One region of the Caldanaerobius fijiensis DSM 17918 genome, then DNA from elsewhere that is predicted to be linked to it. Evidence: riboswitches for the same ligand, from Rfam matches in the RefSeq annotation. Region 1 holds a riboswitch; the other holds the start of a gene.

Region 1 (4,086 bases):
AGTGTTTTCAATTTCCCAGCCACAAGCTCATTTTCGATCATATTTGCAATCAACGAGGTACTACTTACGGCCTTACCAACACCTAATTCCTTAAAGACCCTCTCATTCTTAGGGTTGTTTACCCTCGCTATCACCTTTTGTATACCAAATTTTATCTTAGCTAGCTGGCAAATAGCTAGATTGACTTCATCCTTCCCTGTTACTGCCACTACCACATCGCTATCTTCTATACCAGCATCTTCAAGATCCTGAATATTGGTCCCATCAGCATTCATCACAAATATACCCAACTCTTTTGCAATGGAATTACATCTGTCCTGATCCAATTCTATGAGTCTCACCTGATGATGTTGTTTTACCAGGGTTTTTACCAGGTAATAACCAACTTTACCCCCACCAATTACCATAATGTTCAACAAAAATACCCCCTTAAAAAATAACACCTTTTATTATGATCCTTATAGTCCAAACACTGTTTTTATCGTATCTATATACCTGTTGTCAACAGTACAGATAAGGATATCTTCTTTGTTGATTTCAAAATTGCTGTCAGGTATTAAATAAATATCACCCCTTTTAACCGCATTCAAATTAAACACACCGTTGGCTAATAAAGCATGTAACCTATTGTCATCAGGAATTTTTTTGACACTAAACTCGACGACATCAATATATTTGCTAATCTTAGCTATATACTTAATTCCATTTTCGAAAATAAATTTCCTGATATACTGTACACAAAGATCTGTTTGGCAAACCGTATCAATACCTATTTCATTAAAAAAAGCATTTTTAGCCGGTGTTAAAACCCTTGCTATAACCTTATTAACGCCGAATATATTTTTAGCTATTTGAGCAGCCATAATATTGACATTTTCATCCCTTGTAACTGCGGCAAAGACATCTGCATCTTCTATTCCGGCTTTTAAAAGTATATCCTCATCAATAGGAACCCCTTCAACCACGATTCCATTAAATCCGGTTCCCAAATTCTTAATAAATTTCGGATCTCTTTCAATTACCGCCACATCATGTCCCATATCAGAAAGAATACTGGCAAGGGTAGAACCCACATTGCTACAACCAGCTATAACAATATACATATCTATAATCTCCCCTTTATCGTCTATCTTAACTGGATTTCTCCATAGCTTGATACCAAATTTCTTTTGAAATCAATTCATCTTTGCAAAGTACACGTTCAACACCCAAATTCTTAAATACATCTTTATACTGTGGGTCATTGACAAGGCATAAAATATCGGTTTTACCAAAAACATTTTTCGCCAATTCACTAATTACCAGATTTTTTTCATCGCGATCCGATGCTGCTATTACTTTATCTGCCCTCAATATTCCGGCTCTTTTCATATCCTCTACTGAGGTTATATCACCACATATAACCAATATGCCGTCGCGTACAAGCCTCCTGATCTTGGAGTCGTCACATAATACCGATATACCGTATCCGGCTTCAAAAAACATCCTGCTCAGTATTAAGCTCATTACCCCTGAACCGATGATCAGCACAAACACCGCCATCACTCCTTAAATTGACTTATAATCATTTCTGCCGGGCAGATAACCTTTACATCAATATCCTTGAAAATAGGTATTTTTTCCGCATTTGATATCATTACAGCCACATTTTTTACATTAAAGTATTTCCTGGCAATCTGAGAAATCATTATATTTACATCATCATCACCTGTAACCACCAGAGCAATGTCTGCACTGGCTAAAAAACTATGCTGTAATACACCCATATCTGTAGCGTCACCAACAACCTTTATAACTCCGTTTAAATTATGGGGCAATTTATCAAACGCCCTTTCGTCTTTATCTACCACAGATATGTTATAACCTTTTTTACTGTACTCATTTACAAGATAGGAACCTGTTTCACCACAACCTATTATTACAGCTCTCATATGGCTCGCCTCCTACAAAAAAACCAGCTGAAAATTCCTTAGGATTTTACAGCTGGTTATCAGGCAACTGAACCCTGCAAGGCCCCTTTGCCCCATCTCCAAACTCTAAGATTCTATCCATTATAAAGACATAAATATATTCTCCTGTCTTTGTGCTTATATCAAAATGCACGCTTTTAACATTGGCTTCAGATATGCTACTTATGAGTTTCTCCAGCTCAGGCTTTACTATTTCCGAAAGTCTGACGCGCAATTCTTTTATAACCTTCTTACCTTCTTCCGATTGAAGCAGTGTCTTTTCAATTGGCGTCAATGCTCGCTCTAATCGCACAATAATCATATCGTGGCATATAAACGTCCTTGCACTTTCTGCACCTCTTCCAACCTTCTCCTTTTGAAATTTTATCATCAGATCACTTATCCGCGCCTCAAACTCGCCTTTAGTGCGGAATTTCAACATAACATAACACCTCCAAAATTATAGCCAGCCTTATATTTAAGGCTGGCTACAAAACATCCACACGGATGATCTGTCTCCATTTCCTTTTACCGAGCGTACCTGATAACAAGCTGCAAGCCCTTTATCAGGTCCACTCAATAAAAAAGTCACAGAAGTCAACTGTGACTTTACCTCTTTCTATGCCTACGAGGTTAGCTGTCGGGCTAGAACAGAAAGAGCATGTTCTTTTCTTTCGAAATTCGCCCCTTTGATGGTTCCCCCGTTTCACATAAGTGAATTCGGCATATTCGATTGTCTTTATTATATATCTGTAAATAATTTGTTGCAACAGCCGATAAACGCCGTAATACAGTGGGAAAACGATGTAATTTATATATTTATTAGTTTTGCACGCAATAGCTCTTGCAATCTCACTCTTTCACTTTGTTATATTATATTATTCTCGAGATCGAATAATTATTGATCTTAAAAAAAGAAAACGTAAAACTATCTAATTCTAAACGCCGCAGGATATTCTTTAGGCTCGCATCCTGTAACATCAATAATCAATGCCTGTTCATCACGAGTCCATTGGAGCGGCACATCATATCCTATAAGCTCTACTTTATCGATGTGCGGCAGAGCAAACTGTGAATTTGTTCCCAGTGTTTTTATGGTTATACGCCCATTCTCCGGCCATTTAAGGACAATGGCGTATAAAGTATCTCCTTTTGTAGTAAAGCGTATATCCTCACTCGTAAACGCACTCCGATGCGTATCAGTAAAAGCACCTTCAGCGACCTTTGTAGGTCCTTCACCAAAGATTTTCCACGGTCGCGTTCCATAGATGGCCTCCCCGTTAACCTTGAGCCAACCTCCAATTTCCATGAGGATTTCCTGTTCTGGCTCCGGTATGGTACCATCAGGCTTCGGCCCAATGTTGAGAAGTAGCGACCCGTTCTTGCTTACAATATCCACCAGATCACAGATGATATCATTAGGAGTCTTGTAATCATGGTTCTTTATATAGCCCCATGAGTTCTTTGACACCGATGTATCTGTTTGCCAAAAACGCGGTCGAATATCCGAGAGCTGCCCTCGCTCTATATCAAATACAGCTGTTCCTTCCTCAAACGCATTATTCTTATAGTTTATAGCGACCTCTTTGTTCCATTCTGCTGCTCTATTGTAATAGTAAGCTGCAAACTTTCTGAGGTATGGCTTAAATGCAAGATTTTGTATCCACCAATCAAACCACACGATCTGCGGCTGGTATTTGTCGACCAATTCACAAGCGCGGAGCAACCAGTCTTCTAAGAATTCCTCATCAGGAGGGCTGTCCTCAACGCTGCCCAAATCTTTGGGTGCAGGCATAGCAGGGCCATAAAAATCCTTGTAGCGCGGATCTTTTACATCTGAATCAAATTTCATCCCGCCGTCAAAAAACCACCAATGTTCAGCGCGATGGCTTGAAAGGCCAAAAACCAGCCCTTTTTCTCGAACTGCTGTCGCCAGCTCTCCTATAATATCCCTCTTGGGTCCCATATTGGCGGCATTCCATCTAGAAAGAGCACTATCATACATCTGGAAACCGTCGTGATGCTCAGCCACAGGAACGACGTATCGCGCTCCTGACTTTTCAAACAAGTCAGCCCATGCCTTAGGATCAAATTTCTCCGCTTTAAACATGGGTATAAAATCCTTATAGCCAAACTG
Region 2 (4,086 bases), on a different contig from region 1:
TCCTGTTTCAAAGGCCACAATCGAACCTGTATTTCGCTCAGGTATTTCCCCTTTATATGGCTCATAGCCGATGAATATGTGATTCATTATTCCATTGCCTTTGGTATCTGTCATAAACTGCGGCCTATAACCTATAAGTCCTCTTGAAGGTATCTTAAACTCCAATTTGATTCTACCATCCGGCATCGTAAACATATTCATCATTTCTGCTTTTCTCGGCCCTAACTTTTCCATGACTACTCCCATAAATTCTTCAGGAATTTCCACAGTAAGCTGTTCCATTGGCTCACACAATACACCGTTTATTCTCTTCATAATGACAGTGGGCTTCGATACCTGAAATTCATAGCCTTCACGCCTCATAGTTTCAATAAGTATAGAAAGATGCAACTCACCCCTACCAGAAACCTTGAAACTATCGGGCGTGTCTGTTTCCTCAACCCTCATACTTACATTTGTTTTCATTTCTCTAAACAGCCTATCTCTAAGATGCCTCGACGTGACGTACTCGCCTTCTCTACCAGCAAAAGGACTATTATTGGTACTAAATGTCATAGTAACCGTAGGTTCATCTATGTCTACAAAGGGAACAGCTTCAGGGTGATCTATGTCACACAGCGTTTCACCTATATTTACATCTTCCAAGCCCGATATAGCTACAATATCCCCTACACAAGCTTTTTCCACCGCTATCCTCTTCAAGCCACTATACATATATAACTCAGCAATTTTTGCATTAACTGTACCACCATCTCTTTTACACACGACGATATTTTGACCGGTTTTTATCGTTCCTCTCTCAACACGTCCTATACATATTCTACCAATATAGTTATCGTGTTCCAGTGTAGTTACAAGCACTTGCAGCGGCGCATCAATCTCGCCTCTGGGAGCTGGAATATATTTAAGTATCGCATCAAAAAGAGGTCTTAAATCTGATGAATCGTCATCAATAGAATTTTTTGCGATCCCTTCTCTGGCAGACGCATATATAACTGGAAAATCAATCTGGTCATCATCTGCCCCCAGCTCAATAAAAAGCTCGAGAATCTCATCAACAACTTCATTCACCCTCGCATCAGGTCTATCTATCTTATTTATGACAACGATAGGTTTAAGATTTAAGGCAAGAGCCTTTTTCAATACAAATCTGGTCTGTGGCATAGGCCCTTCAAAAGCGTCAACAAGTAACAGCACACCGTCCACCATTTTTAACACGCGCTCAACCTCACCACCAAAATCAGCATGACCTGGTGTATCTACTATATTTATAGTCACACCGTTATAGGTAACAGCCGTATTCTTTGCAAGTATTGTTATGCCTCTCTCTCTTTCCAGCTCATTGGAATCCAATATCCTTTCTTCCACCTGTTGGTTGGCTCTAAATATGCCACTTTGCTTCAACATACCATCTACGAGGGTGGTTTTCCCATGGTCAACATGTGCTATTATAGCGATATTTCTTATGTCATCTCTTGTGATTTCCTGCATCAAATTTAACCCCTTTCTGAAATAAAAAAAGGATACTAACGTACCCATTTTAATACACATCTAAATTTAAATTATATCATATTTTAGCGTAAACTGCAAAATTGATACTTACCTAACGCTATCACCGCGTTAGGTTTTTCAAGGTGATTAATCTTTTAGATAACGCCTGGCAGTGACATATGTCTCATTATAATAACCTGAAAGTTCACTTATGATGACACCCTTTCGGGCCGATGAGCTATGTATAAAATGATTATCACCTATGTAAATACCCGCATGATTTATACCTCTGCTCCCGTTTGTAGCAAAAAAGACTAAATCACCTGGAATTAAATCGTTTCTCGATACATATATACCATGGCTCCCTTGCTCATCAGCTGTCCTCGGCAGCGAAATGCCAAAATGTCTATAAACATATGAGGTAAATCCCGAACAATCAAAACCAGATGGCGACGAACCACCATATACATAGCGTGTACCCAAAAAATTCTTAGCATATTCTACAATTTTCTGGCCATTGACTCCATTTACCCTTTCCACCGAACCTCTTGATGCAGTTTCAATGCTTATTGATACATAAGTACCATAAACCCACCCAGCTCTTCCGTCACTTAGTACAACATTAAACCAACCATCCCTTTGCCCTTTGACTATAACAGGTTGTCCTTTTTCTAGCGTAGCAATCACTTTTGATTTTATGCTGCTATCGCTTCTCATATTGACATTACTAGCCTTTATAAAAGCTTTTCTTTCGATAACACCTCTAGACACACTTTCCACTGGATTTTGTATTTTTGCGTATTTTCCATATATCCAGCCTTCTTTCCCATTTGTTAATCTTATACGGTACCATCCATTTGAATAACCCAAATAAATTACTCGATCATTCTTATTTAGAGATGCAATAATTTTACTGTTAAGTCCCGCTCCACTTCGAACGTTTACATTATTTCCTGTGATAATCGCATAATTATCTGCATACACATACTTTAAAGGCGCAAAAATAGTTAAACCAAATACTAAAACTCCATAAAAAAATCTCTGATATCTTTTATTCATTCTTTTCTCCTTCCTTTAGCCTCCGGGGTTAGCTGACGGGTTCGGGAAAGGAAGCTGCCCTACCATAATTTTGTTATGGATTCACCCCTTCATATAGGTTCCCCCGTACCTTTTACGGATTCGGCTATTATTTTCAAAATCCTAAAACTTCACCTATTATTACCACATGCATTCTATCAATTGGCTGTTTGCCAATGATCACAGTGCAATTACTTATATTTTCAGGCGTCGTATTAAACCTTCTGGCATTCATTACTGCAGCCACTTCTTTACAACGCTTTATTCCCGCGTCTATATCACTTACAACTTTATTGATGCCTGTCACCACAATAACCTTTTTGGGACCATATATCATAGCTGCTACCCTGTTACCATTACCATCTATATTGATAAGATGCCCATCTAAAGTTACAGCGTTAGTACCCGTGACGAACACATCTGCCAAAAGCGCATTCCGTTTAGCATCTTCAATTTCCTCCGGCGAAGCCCCTTCTTTATATCTATCGTAAAGGACATATTTACTCGATCTGAATTCTTTAATTAAGTCCAGTTCATTTAAGGTCATCGAACCGCCTAAACCTATGCTGCTCCCCTCTGGTATTAGATCCAGAACTAGTCTGCGAGCAGATGCTATATCTTTTACATAATAACCTTTTATGTTATTCTTCTCCAAAGCTCTTATAACTTTATTTGCCATGTCTTCATAATACCAAAGCCTATATTCGTTCAATTATATCCCCCCTCTTCATCTTAACTTTTACATTTAACTATTCGACATATAAACAAAAAATCCTTCATTATTATTAAAAATTCATTTCAAATTTATTAATAAAGTATAAAAAAATAGTGAGCATATAAGCTCACAACCAATTTACACACACCTTGTATTTTTTACTTACGCTGCCGTCCACGTCGTACTCGTATACAAGGGCACCCCATTTTTCCACCTTAAACTCACATGTACAATCTCTGCAAAAGTACATCTTTTTACCTATCTTACCTATGTTTGTACTTTTGCAGTGTGGACACCTCATAAACTTCACCTCGCTATTTAAAGCGCTACTTTCTTTTCTTTTATACTATTTTATCCATTTTTTCTATATTTATAATAATATATCTATATGAATAAACTATAATATCATTTTCCTATTTTATCATTAAGCTCTATTATATCATTAAAAAAAATATCTTCAAGATATTTTTTTCCATTTTTACATCCTTTCTGTGAAAAATCATAATGAAGTACAAAATTATATGAGTATTGTTGTTTATGTTGTATAATTATTATACGACAGCTTTATACTTATGCAACAGAATCATGGTAATAAGAGGTGAATAAATAGTAATCATGGAAATTTACGCTGTGACGATACCTGATAAAATTGAGCAACAGCAGTTTGATGAGTTACTTAAATATATCTCCGTTGAAAAGCAAAAACGAGTCAAACAGCATAAAAGACCGCAAAATGCTTTGCAGATAATTACTGCGGACATATTGATAAGGTCCATAGTGCACAAAAAATTTAAAATAAAAAA

What was found. A riboswitch is a leader RNA that binds a small molecule or an ion and turns the genes downstream of it on or off. The one in region 1 is predicted to bind cyclic di-AMP.
Region 2: it holds a riboswitch for cyclic di-AMP, as region 1 does, so the genes downstream of both, BUB87_RS04305 (C40 family peptidase) here and BUB87_RS13595 (Na-translocating system protein MpsC family protein) in region 1, are expected to answer to the same signal.

What each region holds. Positions count from the first base shown of each region.
Region 1 is NZ_FQVH01000063.1:88-4,173, reverse strand. Features, by position in the region: gene BUB87_RS13615 (potassium channel family protein) at 1-407, opposite strand, end outside; gene BUB87_RS13610 (potassium channel family protein) at 459-1,103, opposite strand; gene BUB87_RS13605 (potassium channel family protein) at 1,132-1,542, opposite strand; gene BUB87_RS13600 (potassium channel family protein) at 1,542-1,931, opposite strand; gene BUB87_RS13595 (Na-translocating system protein MpsC family protein) at 1,978-2,391, opposite strand; cyclic di-AMP (ydaO/yuaA leader) riboswitch at 2,558-2,685, opposite strand; partial or broken gene BUB87_RS13590 (alpha-L-fucosidase) at 2,878-4,086, opposite strand, start outside.
Region 2 is NZ_FQVH01000006.1:61,227-65,312, forward strand. Features, by position in the region: gene typA (translational GTPase TypA) at 1-1,491, opposite strand, end outside; gene BUB87_RS04305 (C40 family peptidase) at 1,639-2,550, opposite strand; cyclic di-AMP (ydaO/yuaA leader) riboswitch at 2,553-2,686, opposite strand; gene BUB87_RS04310 (lactate utilization protein) at 2,684-3,280, opposite strand; gene BUB87_RS14505 (hypothetical protein) at 3,411-3,584, opposite strand; gene BUB87_RS04315 (4'-phosphopantetheinyl transferase family protein) at 3,899-4,086, shown strand, end outside.